Regions from separate parts of the Pseudoduganella sp. UC29_106 genome, predicted to be linked through region 1. Evidence: predicted binding sites of a transcription regulator. Region 1 holds the regulator's gene; each other region holds the start of a gene.
What was found. The regulator sigma-54, encoded in region 1, starts transcription at its own class of promoters, with help from an activator protein. The targets are predictions, from matches to a motif close to TGGCANGNAANCTGCTTT.
Positions count from the first base shown of each region.

Region 1 (4,134 bases):
CCAGCGTGGGGCATTGTCCTTGTCGATGACCAGGGCGCGTACGCCTTCCAGGATTTCGCCATGCTCGAAGTTGCGGCGCACCAGGTTGCGCTCCATCCGCAGGCAGTCGGCCACGTCCAGCGACGCGCCGCGGCGCAGCAGTTCGTGGGTGACGCACATCATCAGCGGCGAGCGCTGCTCCATGGCGTTCAGCGACTTCTTCGCGAACGGGTCGGCATCGGTGCGCAGCGAGTCCATGATGGCGTCCACGCTGCCGGCCGAGAAGTGGCGGTCGATCAGGGCGCGCTGAGCTTCCAGCTCGCCGGCACCGGCCAGCTCGCGCATCGGCGCTGCGAAGGCGGCAATTTCGGCGGGCAGCGCAGCGGCGGGGGACGCGTCGATCAGCGCGCCCAGCGTACGCCATTCGGCTTCCGGCACGAAATGGTCGGCCAGGCCGAGATAGAGCGCGTCGGCGGCGCCCACGGTCAGGCCGGTCAGGCCCAGCCACATGCCCAGGCTGCCCGGCGCATGGGACAGGAAATGGCTGCCGCCCACGTCCGGGAACAAGCCGATATTGACTTCCGGCATCGCCAACTTCGTACGGCCGCTGACAATGCGCACGCCGCAGCCCGGCCCGCCCTGCGAGATGCCCATGCCGCCTCCCATCACCACCCCATCCATCAGGGCAATATACGGTTTGTTGTAGAAATGAATTAAATGATTTAGCCCGTATTCCTCGGTGAAGAAATCCTCAAGCAGCGCGCTGTTGCCCTGGGCGAGCTGTGGCCCACTTCATGGAAGAAACGGATATCACCGCCCGCGCACAAGGCTTTGCCGCTGCTGCTGCGGATCACCACCGCCGCCACGGACGCATCGCCGCGCCAGGCCAGCAGCGCACGCGTGATGGCGCGCACCATGTCGAGGGAGAGGGAGTTGAGTGCCTTGGGGCGGTCGAGGGTGATGAAGCCGGTGCTGTTGCTGATGTGGGTGATGACGTATTCGCTCATTGTTCTCAGGGTGAGGTTGCAAAAAGGGCGCCAGATGCGCCCTTTGTTGATGAGTCCCGCGTGTCCTTTACATAGCGGTGACTGGTGCTTCGTAAGTGTCCGGCAGATGCTTGATCGCTTCGTGGTTATGGTTCTGCACGCGGTCCTTGTGCTTCATGACCTGGCGATCCAGTTTGTCGATCAGCGTATCGATGGCGGCATAAAGGTCTTGCGAAAGGCTCTCCACATACACAGTCTTACCCGACATGCGCAGATTAATCTCTGCTTTTTGACGTTTTTCTTTCTCGGTGAGGTTATCTACAGTCAGGATGACAGCAATATCAATCACTTGATCGAAATGGCGTTTAATCCGCTCCAGCTTGTTCTGCACGTACTCGCGAATCGCTGGGGTCACTTCGACATGATGTCCACTGATGGTGAGATTCATACACACTCCTAAAGATGATGTCGCTTACAAGTTCATACATGCTTGTAGCATGCAGCGGAACCGTGCACTACAAAGACTTGCGGAGACTTACTGGTGGGATCTTCAATGCTTCTCGGTACTTGGCAACAGTACGTCGCGCTATGACCATGCCCTGTTCTCCCAGCATGTCCGCAATCTTACTGTCGGATAAAGGATTTTTCGGGTCTTCTGCTCCTGTCAATTGCACGATCAGCGCACGGATCGCAGTCGATGAGGCTTCACCCCCAGCTTCAGTCGCGACGTGGCTTCCAAAGAAATATTTCAACTCAAACATGCCATGCGGGGTGAGCATGTATTTTTGAGTTGTTACCCGAGAAATAGTGCTCTCGTGTAGTCCCAGTGTATCAGCTATTTCACGCAACACAAGGGGTCTCATGGCCACTGCGCCATGACTGAAAAAGTTCTTTTGTCTTTCTACTATCGCCTGCGAAACGCGCAGGATTGTGTCGAAGCGCTGGCGCATATTCTTGATCAGCCACTTGGCTTCCTGCAGCTGGGCGCTCATCTGGGATTCGCCCTTGCCCTGCTTGAGCAGGCTCGCGTACAAGGCATTCACGCGCAGGCGCGGCATGACGTCGTTGTTCAGGCTGACCTGCCAGCCATTGCGGCTCTTCTTCACGATCACGTCCGGCACGACATAGTCTGACACGTCTGACGCAAATTCAGCGCCCGGATGGGGATTGCACTGGCGAATCACCGCCTGCGCTTCGCGCAAGTCTTCATCGTCGCAGTCCAGCGCCTTCTTCAGCTTGTTGAACTCGCGCTGGGCAAACCAGGTCAGATGCTTCTCGACAATGCACAGCGCCATGCGGCGCGTGACCATGGGCACATTGGGCAGGCGCTTGATCTGCAGCGCCAGGCATTCGGACGCATTGCGCGCGCCCACGCCGACCGGGTCGAAGTTCTGCAGCAGCAACAGGGCCGTGCGCAACTCTTCCAGTTCGACTTCCAGCTCTTCCGGCAGGCGCGCATGGATCTCTTCCAGCGGTTCTTCCAGGTAGCCGTTCTCGTCCAGCGCATCGATGATGATTTCCATCAGCGCGCGGTCGCGCGCTTCCGCCACGGTCACGCGCATCTGCTCCAGCAGGTGCTCGCGCAGCGTGCAGTGGTTCGCTTCCAATTGCGGGCGGCTGTCCTCGTCGTCCGGCGACTTGTTGCGGCCGGAATCGCTCCAGTCGCTATCGCCTATGTCGCCGCCCTCGCCTTCGCCGCCTTCACCGCCTTCATAGCTGTCGGCTTCGGCGCTGGGCGCGGATTCGCCCTCGCCTTGCGGCGCGGACTCTTGTGGTGCTTCGGCAGAGCCATTGCCCTGGTTGATGGCGCCGTCCGCCAGCAGGCGCACCGAATGATCGAGCGGATCATCCAGGCGTTCCAGCAGCGGGTTGTCGCTCAGCAGCTGCTCCAACTCCTGGTGCAGCTCGAGCGTCGAGAGCTGCAACAGGCGGATGGATTGCTGCAGCTGCGGTGTGAGCGCCAGGTGTTGCGAGGTTCGCAGTTGCAGTGACTGTTTCATGGCCTTGCTTACATGCGGAAGTGTTCGCCGAGATACACGCGGCGGACAGACTCGTCGGCAATAATATCGTCCGGGCGGCCCGAAGCCAGCACCGAACCCTGGTTGATGATGTAGGCGCGATCGCAGATACCGAGCGTCTCACGCACATTGTGGTCGGTAATCAGCACACCGATATTGCGCTCCTTCAGGAAACGTACGATACGCTGGATTTCGATCACGGCAATCGGGTCCACGCCCGCGAACGGCTCGTCCAGCAGCACGAAGCGGGGGTTGGTGGCGAGGGCGCGCGCAATTTCCACGCGGCGGCGTTCACCGCCGGACAGCGACAGCGCCTGGTTCTCGCGCAGCTTTTCGATCTGCAGGTCGGCCAGCAGGGCTTCCAGGCGCTCGTCGATCTGCGCCTTGGTCATCGGCTTGCCGTCCACGTTCTGAATCTCCAGCACGGCGCGGATATTCTCTTCCACGGTCAGCTTGCGGAACACCGAAGCTTCCTGCGGCAGGTAGGACAGGCCCAGGGTGGCGCGCTTGTGGATGGGCAGCATGGACACGTCCACGCCGCCGATATCGATGGTGCCTGCGTCGGACGCGACCAGGCCCACGATCATGTAGAAGGACGTTGTCTTGCCCGCGCCGTTCGGCCCCAGCAGGCCTACCACTTCGCCGCAATCCACCTGCAGCGACACGTCATGCACCACCTGGCGCTTGCCGTAGGTCTTTTGCAGGCCCTTGACGACCAGGGTGCTTTCGCAAGTCGAAACCGCCATGCTTATTTCCCTGCCGCTGGCGTTGGGTTGGTCGTGGCCGGCGGCGTTGCCGGTGGAGCGGTGCGCGTCGGCTGGATCACCATCGTGCCGCGGCCGCCGCCCTGTTTTACTCTCGCCGGTGGAAGTGTTCTTCACGCTGAAGAATTCCTTGCGGCTGTCATAGGAGATGAATTCGCCTTCGACTTCGTCGCTCGGCTTGGCGCCTTCCAGGCGCTTGATCTTCGCCTTGCTGAACATCTTCACCAGTTCAACGTTCTCGTCGTACTCGATGCGTTCAGCCTCGCCTTCCACCCACTGGTCGCCTTCGCCGTCGCGCTTCTGGCGGAAGGTGGCCTTGCCGCCGCCGCCCGTCAGCACCACGTGCTGGAAGCCTTCCGGCGTCTGCGACACCACGGCGCGCGCCGC
Region 1 is NZ_CP171977.1:6,367,783-6,371,916, forward strand. Features, by position in the region: partial or broken gene ACHMW6_RS31710 (enoyl-CoA hydratase/isomerase family protein) at 1-986, opposite strand, end outside; gene hpf (ribosome hibernation-promoting factor, HPF/YfiA family) at 1,054-1,413, opposite strand; gene ACHMW6_RS31720 (RNA polymerase factor sigma-54) at 1,481-2,965, opposite strand; gene lptB (LPS export ABC transporter ATP-binding protein) at 2,974-3,729, opposite strand; partial or broken gene lptA (lipopolysaccharide transport periplasmic protein LptA) at 3,901-4,134, opposite strand, start outside.

Region 2 (4,134 bases), 1.6 Mb from region 1:
GAACCTGATGCAGGTGGTTGTGATGCCGACCGGGCAGGCGACTTAAGGCAGGGTTATACTGCATGGCTCATGAATAACTCAGGAATGACCATGCAGAAATCCTTGTTGCGACGCGCCGCCCTTAGCCTGGCCTTTGGTACGTCGGTGGCGGCGCAGGCGGCGGTGCCCGTGCAGGGCTATGTGGTGAAACAGTCTTTCCCGCACGATGAGCAGGCCTTCACGCAAGGCCTGTTTTTCATGGACGGTTACCTGTATGAGAGCACGGGCCAGTACGGCGCGTCGTCGGTGCGCAAGGTCGACCTGAAAACGGGCAAGGTGCTGCAGAAGCGCGACCTGCCGGCACAGGTGTTCGGCGAGGGCATTGCGCCCGTTGGCGGCAATATCGCGGCGCTGACCTGGATGAACCAGGGCGGCTTCATTCTGGATGGCGCCACCTTCGCGCAGAAGGCGGTCTTCGAATACAAGGGCGAGGGCTGGGGCCTGACCAGCAATGGCGAGAGCGTGTACATGAGCGATGGCACGTCCTATATCCGTGTGCTGAATTCGGCCACGATGCAGGAGACGCGCCGCATCCACGTCACGGCCGAGGGCTTGCCGGTCACGCGCATCAACGAGCTGGAATGGGTCGATGGCCTGATCTACGCGAATGTGTGGCAGACGGACCGCATTGCGCGCATCGATCCGATGTCCGGCAAGGTGATAGGCTGGATCGACCTGAGCGGCCTTTCCGCGACGGCCGGCGCGGCGCATGACGCGGACAATGTTTTGAATGGCATCGCCTATGATGCCAAGTCGAAGCGCCTGTTCGTCACCGGCAAGCGCTGGCCGAAGCTGTTTGAGATTGAACTCAAGCCGGCGAAGAAATAACTCCCGCGGGCCGGCGGCGCCTTAGAAAACCCAAGGCGTGAAGCTGGTGTCTGCCACATCGTGGCAGACACCAGGTTTATGCCGTGGGTTTATTGCTCGCGCACCCAGGTCTGCGAGCGGCCCAAGAGCGGCATGCCGATATAGCCGCGTACCTCCAGCTTCTTGCCGCCGTCGGCCACTTTCAGCTTGCTGCGATAGACCTTGCCGTTGTTCGGGTCCAGGATTTCGCCGCCGGTATATTCGGCGCCATCTTTTTTCAGGCCGGTCAGCATCGTCATGCCGATGATGGGCTGGTTCTTGCGCGCGTCGGAGCACTTGTCGCAGACGGGGTTCTGCTCCTCGTCCGCGCCGCGGAACAGTTTCTCGATCTTGCCTTCCAGTACGCCGTTGGTCTCCGTGATGCGGATCAGGGCTTTCGGCTTGCCGCTCACATCGTCGATGTTCTTCCACAGGCCTACCGGGGTGTCCTGGGCAAAGGCCGGCAGGGTGGCCATGGCGGCAATGGCCAGAATGGTGTGCAGCGGTGCGCGCATTCAAAGTCTCCTTATTGGTTTGGGGTGTCAGCCAGTGTAGCAAAGGAGGCCGTGCCGCCAAGGCCAATTCAGTGACTTTGGAGTGCCAACTCTAAAACGGGACAGTGCAACAGGCGGGTTGCTCCATTCTGGAACACCCAAGGCCAAAAACAAGTGCCTGCCACGATGTGGCAGGCACTAGGTTTAAGGTGCTGGTTTGAAAGCCTCCTGCGTGGCACAAAGGTTGCGTATTCAGGTAGTGAAAGTCCTCGGACCTTCGCCACCAAACCTACATCAAGGAGACTGTCATGCAATGGAGCAAGCCTGAAGCCATCGATTTCCGCTTTGGCTTTGAAATCACGCTGTATATCTTCAACCGCTAAGGGGCGCGCGGCCGCTGCGTGAGTGGCGGCCGCCATGCATCATGAAGATCATCGTACTCGGCTCGGCAGCCGGCGGCGGCTACCCGCAGTGGAACTGCAACTGCCATAACTGCGACGGCCTGCGCCGCGGCGCTATTCGCAGCCGTCCACGCACCCAATCCTCGATCGCGATTTCCGCCAATGGCCAGGACTGGCTGCTGGTGAACGCCTCGCCCGACATCCTGACCCAGATCCGCGCCACGCCGGCGCTGCAGCCGGCCCGCACTGCACGTGACAGCGGCATCGCCGCCGTGCTGCTGATGGACGCGCAGGTGGATCACGTCACCGGCCTGATGATGCTGCGCGAAGGGAAGCGCATTCACCTCTACTGCAGCGCAGCGGTGTGGGAGGACCTGAACGCCGGTTTGCCCTTAGCCCGCGTGCTGTCCCACTACTGCGGCGTGGAATGGCACGAGCTGCCGGTGGCGCAGGGCGATCGCTGCAGTTTCAGCGTGCCTCAGCTGGAAGGCTTGCGCTTTACCGCCGTGCCGCTGGACAGCAAGGCGCCGCCTTATTCGCCGCATCGCGATGCGCCCGTCGCCGGGGACAACATCGGTCTGCTGGTGCAGGACCTCGCCACCGGCAGCAAGCTTTTTTACGCGCCGGGACTGGGCAGCATCTCGCCGACAACGGCAGCGGCCATGCGCGAAGCGGACTGCCTGATGGTGGACGGCACGTTCTGGACCGAGGACGAAATGATCACGCTGCGCTTCTCAAGCAAGCCTGCGGCGGCGATGGGCCACCTGCCGCAGTCCGGTCCCGGCGGCATGATCGAGGTGCTGGACGGGCTGCCTGCCAGCCGCAAGGTCCTCATCCACATCAACAACACCAATCCCATCCTCGATGAAGAGGCGCCGCAACATGTGCTGCTGCGCCGTCATGGAATCGAGGTCGCCTTTGACGGAATGGAGCTCGAATTATGAACATGATGTCCCGACAGGAGATCGGTTTCCAGCCGCGCTGGGACAAAGCCACCTTCGCCGCGCAGCTGATGGCCAAGGAAGTGCACTATCACATCCACCATCCTTTCAATGTGCGCATGCAGGAGGGCAGTCTGACGCCGGACCAGATCCGCGGCTGGGTCGCCAACCGCTTTTATTACCAGATCAAGATTCCGCAGAAGGATGCGGCGATCCTGGCGAATTGTCCGGACCGCGAAACGCGCCGGCGCTGGCTGGTGCGCATCCAGGACCACGATGGGGGCGACGGGAATCCGGGCGGTATCGAGGCGTGGACGCGGCTGGGCGAGGCGGTCGGCATTCCGCGCAATGAGCTTTGGTCGCTGCGCCATGTGCTGCCGGGGGTGCGCTTTGCGGTGGATTCTTACGTGAACTTCGCGCGGCAAGCTTCGTGGCAGGAGGGGGTGTGCTCGTCGCTGACGGAGATGTTTGCGCCGAAGATCCATAAGGACAGGCTGGCGAGCTGGCCGCGGAATTATCCGTGGATCGAGCCGGAGGGGTTGCAGTATTTCCGCAGCCGGGTTTCGTTGGCCGAACGGGATGTGGAGCATGGACTGGCCGTTACGCTGGCTTATTTCCAGACGCGCGAGCAGCAGGAGCGGGCGCTGGAGATCCTGCAGTTCAAGCTGGATGTGCTGTGGTCGATGATGGATGCGATTGAGTTGGCTTACGCTTGATTGTGGTGGTGCGCAGGCACGGCGGATCAATGATCCGCCCTACGCTGTGCCGGAACGCATCCGGTGATTGCCGGCACGGGGCGCTATTGGCCCGACAGGGCTGTAGGGCGGATCATTGATCCGCCGTGAATGGACGGGGGAGACAAATATGGATGCGATCGAACAACCCAAACTGTCGCGGATGTTCCGGCTGCAGTGGGAAGAAGCGCAGAACGCTTATGTGCTGCTGTACCCGGAGGGACTGGTGCGGTTGAACACCAGCGCGGCGGAGATCCTGAAGCGCTGCGACGGCCGCAGCGCGCTGGCGGATATCGTGGCGCAGCTGGAGCAGGCTTTTAACGCCAGCAACCTGGCGCAAGACGTGCAGGCCTTCGTGGCCGATGCGCGGCAGCGAGGCTGGCTTGTGTAGCGCGCCCGCACGGCAGGCAGCAGCGCCCATGGCGCCGCCCATGTGGCTGCTGGCCGAGCTGACTTACCGCTGTCCGCTGCACTGCGTGTTCTGCTCGAACCCGGTGGACTACGCGACCCGCCGCGAGGAGCTGAGCACGGAGGAGTGGGTCGACGTGCTGCGCCAGGGCCGCAAGCTGGGGGCAGCGCAGCTGGGCTTCTCCGGCGGGGAACCGCTGCTGCGCGACGACCTGGAGGAGCTGGTGGCCGAGGGCCGCCGACTCGGCTACTACACGAACCTGATTACCTC
Region 2 is NZ_CP171977.1:690,244-694,377, forward strand. Features, by position in the region: gene ACHMW6_RS03830 (SDR family oxidoreductase) at 1-46, shown strand, start outside; gene ACHMW6_RS03835 (glutaminyl-peptide cyclotransferase) at 91-867, shown strand; gene ACHMW6_RS03840 (DUF2147 domain-containing protein) at 957-1,400, opposite strand; gene pqqA (pyrroloquinoline quinone precursor peptide PqqA) at 1,688-1,762, shown strand; gene pqqB (pyrroloquinoline quinone biosynthesis protein PqqB) at 1,801-2,724, shown strand; gene pqqC (pyrroloquinoline-quinone synthase PqqC) at 2,727-3,437, shown strand; gene pqqD (pyrroloquinoline quinone biosynthesis peptide chaperone PqqD) at 3,586-3,846, shown strand; gene pqqE (pyrroloquinoline quinone biosynthesis protein PqqE) at 3,875-4,134, shown strand, end outside.
Region 2: pqqA (pyrroloquinoline quinone precursor peptide PqqA) is a predicted target of sigma-54. The motif match lies at 1,613-1,630, and genes of this name have one in related genera.

Region 3 (4,134 bases), 820 kb from region 1:
TACCTGACCCACCTGCTGGGCGGAATCTACTGGGCCGCTACTGGATACGGTGTATCTCGATAGTGGAGTGAACGATTTCCTCATGGACGCCGAGGCGCGCACGCAATTCCTGCGCTGTGAGCCCGGCGTCCGTTGTGACCACGCTTAGCGCGCAGGCATAATGCTGGCGGCCGACGCGCCATACGTGCAGGTCGGCCAGCTTGCTGGCGCCGTCTTCAACCACTTCGCGGATCTCTTCCACCACCGGCGCATCCATTTCGCGGTCCAGCAGCACCTTGCCCGTTTCAGCGATCAGGTTCTTCGCCCACACGGCCACCAGCACCGCGCCGACAATGCCCATCACCGGGTCCAGCCAGCTCCAGCCAAACATCCAGCCGCCAGCCAGCGCAGCAATCGCCAGCACGGACGTTGCCGCATCCGCGATCACGTGCACATAGGCCGACTTGAGATTCAAGTCATGATGACCGTGATGGTGGCCGCCGTGGTGATCGTGACCATGATGATGTCCATGCTCATGCCCATTTGAATGCGCACCGCCCAGGATCACCGCGCAAACGATATTCACCACCAGTCCCACGATGCCGATAATAATCGCGTCCTGGTAATGAATCGGCTGCGGCGCGAAGATGCGCTCGATCGAGCTGAACGCCATCAGCGCCGCGATCCCAAGCAGGAAGACCGCACTCGTATAACCGGCCAGGATCTCCATCTTCCACGTGCCGAAGGCGAAGCGCGCATCCTTCGCATACTTGCGCGCCGCCGAGTAGGCGAATGCGCTCAGTCCGATCGCCAGTGCGTGCGAGCTCATATGCCAGCCGTCCGCCAGCAGGGCCATCGAGCTGAACGCCCAGCCGGCGCCGATTTCAACGACCATCATCGCGGCCGTGATCCACATGACCAGCTTTGTGCTGCGCTCTGCCGCCTGGCTGCCTGCGCCGAAGACGTGACTATGCTTGTAAGCCTCGATATTCATTTCAGATAAGTCCTCACAACGCCGATCAGTTCCTTTGCGCCTTCCGCGCGCTCCGCTTCATCCAGCGCACTGCTGGCAACATGCTCCAGCAGGTGATCCTCGATCACCTCCGCCATCAGCCCATTCATCGCCCCGCGTGCGCCCGCCAGCAGCTGCAGCACTTCCGAACATCCCTGCTCCGCGTCCAGCGCCCGCTCAACCGCCTCAAGCTGCCCGCGAATCCGCTTCACGCGCGCCAGCAGCTTTGCCTTTTCCTTAGTCGTATGCGACACGGCTTCCTCATGAACATATAGGGTAGGGGGGTATACTAACACGATCGCGATCACGACCGGACTTCCAGCGTATTCAGGCCTGAACCGGCGCATGCTGCGCCATCAATTCGGTCACCCAATCGATAAATACGCGCAGCTTCTTGCTTACATGCCGGTTTTCAGGAAACGCAAGGTAAAGCGGCATGGGGTCGATGTGCCAATCCTGGAACAGCTGCACCAGGTCGCCGCGCGCGACAGCGGCCCGGGCCATGTACTCGGGTAACCAGAGCACGCCCAAGCCCGCCAGTGCGGCGGCCAGATAAGCATTGCCGTCGTCGATCGCCAGCGCATGCCTACCCTGCACGCGCACGCTCTCGCCATCGCGTTTCAGCGCGTAGGGGAAAGGCTTGCCGCTGCGGGACCAGCGGAAGCTGACAATGCGATGCTCCGAATCCTGCAGCTCAGCCGGATGCGCAGGCGTGCCGGCGCGCTCAAGATAGCTGGCCGCTGCATACACGCCGAGCGCCAGGTCGCCGACGTGGCGCGCAACGAGAGACTGGTCGGTAAATTCGCCGCCGCGCACGACGCAGTCCACGTTTTCGCCGATCAGGTCTACCTTGCGGTCGCTGGCGCCCATATCGAGTTGAATGTCCGGATAGCGCGCATAAAAGGCAGGCAAGGCGGGCACCAGAATCAAGGTCGCCAACGGCGCCGGCACGTCCACCCGCAACAGGCCCTTGGGCAGGGAGGACGCATTCGGCAGGCCGGTTTCCAGGTCGTCCAGATCGGCCAGCAGACGGACCGCGCGATCGTAATACGCGGCGCCATCTGCCGTGACATTGACCTTGCGCGTGGTCCGGTTCAGCAGCTTGACGCGCAGCCTGACCTCCAGCTGCTGGATGAGCTGGGTTACGCTGGTCCGGCTCATGTGAAGCGTTTCGGCCGCTTTCGTGAAACTGCCGGACTCCACCACCCGAACAAAGGCCTTCATGGCGTCGAATCTGTCCATTGTTTGGATTATACAAATAGTGCTGGAGTCAATTGCTTGTTTATCTGCGGGGGCTGCGTGGCTACAGTTTGTCTTATCTAAACAATGGAGGTATTTGATGAGCAAACGTGACGTAGTTTTCCCGCCGGGCCGGCACTCGCTGTATGAACAGAACCGCTATTCGCCGGCAATCCGCTCCAACGGATTCCTGTTCGTTTCCGGCCAGGTCGGCAGCCGCGAGGAAGGCTCTCCTGAGCCCGGCCTCGAAGCCCAGGTCCGGCGTGCATTCGAGAACCTGAACGCGATCCTGCACGCGGCCAACAGCTCGTTCGACGACGTGGTGGACGTGACCGTCTTCATCGTGGACCCGGAATCGAAGTTCGAGAAGATCTGGAGCGTGGTGCAGGATTACTGGGGCCGTGCCCCTCATCCGACCGTGACCGCCGTTGGCGTGACCTGGCTATACGGCTTCGACTTCGAGATCAAGGTGATCGCGAAAGCCAAGGATTGACGTGCAGCGAAACTGACACGGCGGGGGCCCTTTTCACAGAAGAACCTAAGGCCGCGCTGCTGTCGGAAAACTTTACAACAACGTTAATTGTCGTGCGGCACTCTTTAATAAGTTTCTGTTTTTAAACCGTTAATTCCTTGTGGCACATTACTTGCTCAATGATAGCCATCACTAACACACAGGAAGCAGCATGTCTCTCAAGCACATCTTTGTATTCGCAATTGCAGTTACCGCCGTGGCTTCCGCACAGGCGGGCACGACCCAGTTGATCAGCAATGGCAATTTCGAAACTGGCTCGCTGGCAGGCTGGACTTCAGCTACCACCAACGGCCAACAATTCAACGCGATCGCTAACGGTGGCAACGTTCCTTATAGCGGCCACGCTGTCCAGGCGAACAGCACCGGCGGGACCTTTGTGGCAGTCAGCGATCAGAACGGACCGAGCGGCCAGGCGCTTCTGCAAACATTCACCAAGACTGCCAACGTCAACTCTCTGATCCTGGAGTTCGACTGGTTCGATAATACCCACGCCGCCTTCAATGGCACGGAAATTAACGGCAGCCAGCAAGTTGGCCGGGTTGACATCCTGACCGCAGCTGCAGGGTCGTGGGACGTAACCGGCGGCGTGGTGCAAAATCTGCTGCTGAACGCTGGCTCTGTCACCGGCTACGGCACGACGATCCCGTGGCAGCATTCGAGCTTCGACTTGTCCGGCCTGGCAGCAGGCACCTATCAACTGCGCTTTGCGAATGGCCAAAACAGCTATTTCCAGGAATTTGGTGTCGACAACGTTCGACTGACGGCGGAAGTGCCAGAGCCTTCGAGCATCGCCTTGCTCGGACTGGGCCTGCTTTGCGCCGGCCTGGTACGCCGCAAGTCCGCCAAAAAATAATCGCCGCGCCGCACGCGCTGCATTGGCAGCGCGCATGACGCGGCGCCGCGACACTCAGGCTTTCTCTGGCTTCGCCGTCAGCTCGCCCGCCTTGATGGCGCTCATCAAGCCAAGCAAGGTGCCGAAAGCGTTGTTGTCGGCGCCGCCCATTTGCACTTGCGGAACGAGCGGCACCTTGGCTGCTTCAAACGCCTCGGCCAGGCGCAGCATCACGGTTTGCGTCAGCTGCTTATCCGCGCCCTCGCCCTGCATCGCTTCGGACTTGGCCTGGATCGCGGCCGCTTCCGCCTCGCCCACCGAGCGGATGGCGGACGCGCGACCCGCGCCTTCCATCTCCTGCTTGAAGCGTTCGGCCTGCGAGAGCGCCTCGATCTCCTGGCGGCGCTTCTCGGCAGCCTTCACATTGGCCGCACCCTGGTTTTCCTTGATCGAGATATCCACCAGCGATCCGGTCAGCTCTTTCTGTTTGGCGGCGCGCTGCTCGGCTTCGTTCAGTTCACGCTCCTTATCCGCGGCGAT
Region 3 is NZ_CP171977.1:7,185,279-7,189,412, reverse strand. Features, by position in the region: gene ACHMW6_RS35670 (ThuA domain-containing protein) at 1-63, shown strand, start outside; gene dmeF (CDF family Co(II)/Ni(II) efflux transporter DmeF) at 38-973, opposite strand; gene ACHMW6_RS35660 (metal/formaldehyde-sensitive transcriptional repressor) at 970-1,245, opposite strand; gene ACHMW6_RS35655 (LysR substrate-binding domain-containing protein) at 1,319-2,233, opposite strand; gene ACHMW6_RS35650 (RidA family protein) at 2,331-2,723, shown strand; gene ACHMW6_RS35645 (PEP-CTERM sorting domain-containing protein) at 2,914-3,615, shown strand; gene ACHMW6_RS35640 (SPFH domain-containing protein) at 3,670-4,134, opposite strand, start outside.
Region 3: ACHMW6_RS35645 (PEP-CTERM sorting domain-containing protein) is a predicted target of sigma-54. The motif match lies at 2,864-2,881, and genes of this name have one in related genera.

Region 4 (4,134 bases), 2.2 Mb from region 1:
CCGCTCATCATGCTTCTCCTTCGCGCGACAGGCCGAGCGTGGCCAGGCGCTTTTCCAGCGGGGCGGTAACGGCTGCCAGCACATCGGCGCCGTCTGCGCCGAACAGGCGGTTTGCGACGGGGCCAAGTGCTGCAGCAAAGCGGTCCAGCCATCCGAAAGCAAAGCCGGAGATGCGAGCGGTGTTGGCGCTGCTTTCCTGGGCCGCCGTCTTCACGACCGCATCGACCCAACGTGTGGTCTCGGCATGCCAGGTCTGCATGAAGTCCGTGGCCAGCGCATAGGCGGCGCCGTGCGCGAGGGACAGTTGTGCGTCCAGCTTCTGGAAGAACAGCGGATAGACCAGTGCGTCGAACACCAGGTTCTGCGCGACGAACAGTTCGAACCAGTCCTGGCGCACGATCAGGTCTTCCACAGCGTGGCGGGTAGGCTGCCAGGCGGCGTCTTCAAGCCATGCAGTCTTCGCTGCATCGACGGCGGGCTTGCCGCCGATCAGCAGGCCGATGCGCGTGAGGTACTGCGCCAGCGCCAGGCGGTCCATGGTGTGGAACATGCCCGCTTCGGTGATCGCGGAGCCGTAGCCGTAGGCGGTGATGGACGCGTTGTTCATATTGGCGGCCCATTCGGTGTGGCGCAGAACGACGACGGTGGTGGTCAGCAGGTCCTTCACGTCCGCAGGCAGGTTCGCCAGCAGCGCGCGCTGTTCGAGGAACTCCAGGTTTTTCTCCATCGATTCCTGCTGGCGCGCGCGGGTGTTCACGTAAGTGCCGTAGTAAAACTGGCGCGGGTCCTTCAGCGCGTACCAGTCGACCATGACGACCGCCGTGCGCCGCTTGTCATACAGTTCGTATTGCGGCTGCCACAGCGGGCGGTAGTGGAAGCTGGTGTCCGGCTGAAGGTCATACATCGCTTCCTGGTAGCGTGTGGCCGGCTTGTCACCGCCCAGCCGGCGGGCGATGTTGGCGAAGGTCTGGCGTATCGGCTTGACGCTGTCTGTGCGGATATCGATTTGCATTGCTATGTCTCCTGGTTGTTTTCCTTGTGAGCCCGTTCGCCGGGAACGCTGTCGTGCCAGTGGCGGCGTTCGTGCTCTAGTTGTCCGGCCGGCGCATCGGGCAGCACGGTGGCCTGCTGCTGGCGACGGAAGGCTTCGTACTGGGATGGACGCATGGTCAGTTCTACGCACAGGTCCGGGTCGCCGATGGAAAATTCGAACTGCACCCATACGGGATCGCGCGAAACAACCCGCACGAAGCGGCCCGGGTATGCAGGGCGCTTGATTCATGTCTCCTCCTGTTTTTCGTTGGTGCCGCAAGAGCTATTTAGCAATCGGCGTGCCACAAGACTAAGTGCTTGAATCCAAAGGGGAGAGGCGTTTGCAGGCCGCGCGGCATGGCGCGCGGCTTCATGATTTCATGAGGGGCTGAAACGGTGCTTCAGCAAATGCGGAGGGGCGTTACTTGAGGCCTTTCAGCTTATCCAGCCGGTAGGCGAGTTGCGGTCGGGTGATGCTGAGCAGGCGCGCAGCATGGGTGATGTTGCCCTCGGCCTTTGCGAGGGCCGTGCGGATCAGGCGGGCTTCTAGCTGGTCCAGGCTGAAGCCTTCAGCAAGCAGTTGTTCGCACAGTTCGTCGTGGCCGGGATCTGCGGTTTGCGTAGCCGATGCATGCAAGTGGCCGGTGGGGTCGATGGCTTTCATTCCGCCGGGCTCCGTCAGCGAGGGGAAAAGGGCATGCTCGTCGATCATCTGGTTGCTGTCCGTGAGGATCACGCCGCGCTCGATCATGTTTTCCAGTTCGCGGATATTCCCCGGCCACTGGTAGTGCATCAGCGCGCGCATGGCCTTGTCCGAAACGCCGGATGTGCGCTTGTTGTACAGCGTGTTGTACTTGCTGACGAAGTGCTCCGTCAGTAGTGGGATATCTTCGGTGCGCTCGCGCAGCGGCGGGATATGCACGGGATAAACGTTTAGGCGGTAATACAGGTCGGCTCGGAACTTGCCATTGGCCACGGCCTGTTTCAGGTCTTCGTTGCTGGCGGCGACGATGCGCACATTGATCTTGTGGACTTGCGTGCCGCCCACCCGTTCCAGTTCGCCTTCCTGCAGCACGCGCAGCAACGAGGCTTGGGCGCGTGGCGAGAGTTCGACCACTTCGTCCAGGAAGATCGTGCCCTGGTTGGCGCGCTCGAATTTGCCAGGCCTGCTGACCGTCGCGCCGGTATAGGCGCCTTTCTCGACGCCGAACAGTTCAGCCTCGATCAGGTCCGGTGGAATGCTGGCGCAGTTGACCGCGACGAAGGGTTGGTCGGCGCGCGGCGACGCGGCGTGCAGGCCGCGCGCAAACACTTCCTTGCCTGCACCCGTTTCTCCGGAAAGCAGCACATTGGCCTTGCTGGCGGCCGCGCGGTGAATCAGCTGGCAGGCTTCCCTGAAGGCGCGCGAGCGCCCGACGGAATTGCTGATCGCGTCGCGCTTGCCGGCCTTGATGGTTTCCTGCAGTTCGCTGACCTGGCTTTGCAGGGCGAACAACTCTTCGGCGAGGGAGTCGCGCGGCAGCATGCGTTCCATTTCAGCGTGGTCTTCCCACTCCTCGGCGGGCTTGCCGACGATTTCGCAGTGGGCATGGCCGCAGCCTACGCAGGCCACTTCCTTGTAGATGATGGGGCGTCCCACGAAATAGGTGGTGTAGCCGCTGGCGTAGCCAAGCTGGCTCCAGCACACAGGGTCCTTGCTGATGTCGTGATGCTGGAGGTAGACCTGGGCCTCGAAGGAGTTGCGCCATTCGAAGCGGCCGAAGAAGCTGCCCTTCTCAAGATCGAGATCCAGTTCGAGTGGCGTCACATGGACCAGGCCACGGATGCTGTGCAGTTGCGGCCCCACCATGAAGGCCTGCTCGATCGGCAGGTCTGGACGCAGCTTGCGCGCGACTTCCGCGTCGCGCAGGCCGGACTGGTAGCCGAAGCGCATCAGCAGTGCGCGGGCGCGCTGCATGCCGATGGTCTCGACCAACTCATCGCGCAGCGTGCCCAAGCGGCTGCCGGATTGAGCATCACGCGCTGCTCGTGCAGCCAGATGGTGCCCTGGTCTGGATCGAAACGGATCTGAGCCAACAGATCCTCATTGGACGGTAACTGCGGGGTCTCCACTGCCAAACTCCTGCTCGTTTGTCGGTTTTATCGGCCAATAGTGCCACAGAAATCCGCGTCTTGCGCCTCATCATTTGATGAGGTGCACCTCACCAAATGCTGAAGCGGAGCGCCGGGTTTTTGCGTGTCTTCCCTCTGTTATTGCAATGGCATGGTCGTTGCGTACAGCCCCGCTACGACAACACAACAAAGGAGACGCAATGAAAAGGGCAGCCATTTTTACCACCATGCTGATGCTCGCCAACGACGCGGCTTATGCGACCGAAGGCGCGGGGCTGGGCGTGTATCCGGATGGCCTGGAGAACTTCATGTCGGGCGCTTTGCCGCCGCCTGGCTTGTACGGCATCGCTTACGCCGGCGGCTTGCGTTACGACTCGATCCGCGATGGCGCCGGCAATCGCGTAGATGTGCCGAATTTCAGGGTGAAGGTCGGCGTGGCAGCGCCTCGGCTGGTGTGGGTGACGGGGCAATCGATCCTGGGCGGGCAACTGGCGCTGCATGTGGTGGCGCCGCTGCTGGATGTGGATGTGCGCGCGGGGGCCGGGCGCTGGAAGAACCAGGGGCTGGGCGATATGACTTTCGGCGCGGCCCTCGGATATCACGCCTCGCCCAGCCTGCATTATCTTGTCTCGCTGGATGTGGTGGCGCCAACCGGCAGTTACGACCGTGACGACCCTGCGAGCCTGGGCAGGAACATCTGGACCGTACAGCCGGTGCTGGCGGTCAGCCTTGTGCAGCCGAGCGGATGGAACCTGGACGTGAAGGCCATGTACGATATCAATCGCCGCAACCGCGATACCGGCACGCGTTCGGGACAGGCGCTGCATGCCGACTACTCGGTTGGGTGGGGATTCGGCAATGGCTGGGTGGCGGGACTGGGCGGTCACGTGTATCGCCAGACCACCGGCGATAAGGGCCCCGGCGCCGCGGACAAGGCGCGCGCCTATGCGCTCGGACCTGTGCTGAAGTACGATAGCGGCAGGGGCTGGT
Region 4 is NZ_CP171977.1:1,278,787-1,282,920, forward strand. Features, by position in the region: gene ACHMW6_RS06765 (MmoB/DmpM family protein) at 1-8, opposite strand, end outside; gene ACHMW6_RS06770 (aromatic/alkene monooxygenase hydroxylase subunit beta) at 8-1,012, opposite strand; gene ACHMW6_RS06775 (phenol hydroxylase subunit) at 1,015-1,248, opposite strand; gene ACHMW6_RS06780 (sigma 54-interacting transcriptional regulator) at 1,454-2,881, opposite strand; partial or broken gene ACHMW6_RS06785 (XylR N-terminal domain-containing protein) at 2,873-3,144, opposite strand; gene ACHMW6_RS06790 (transporter) at 3,345-4,134, shown strand, end outside.
Region 4: ACHMW6_RS06775 (phenol hydroxylase subunit) is a predicted target of sigma-54. The motif match lies at 1,320-1,337, and genes of this name have one in related genera.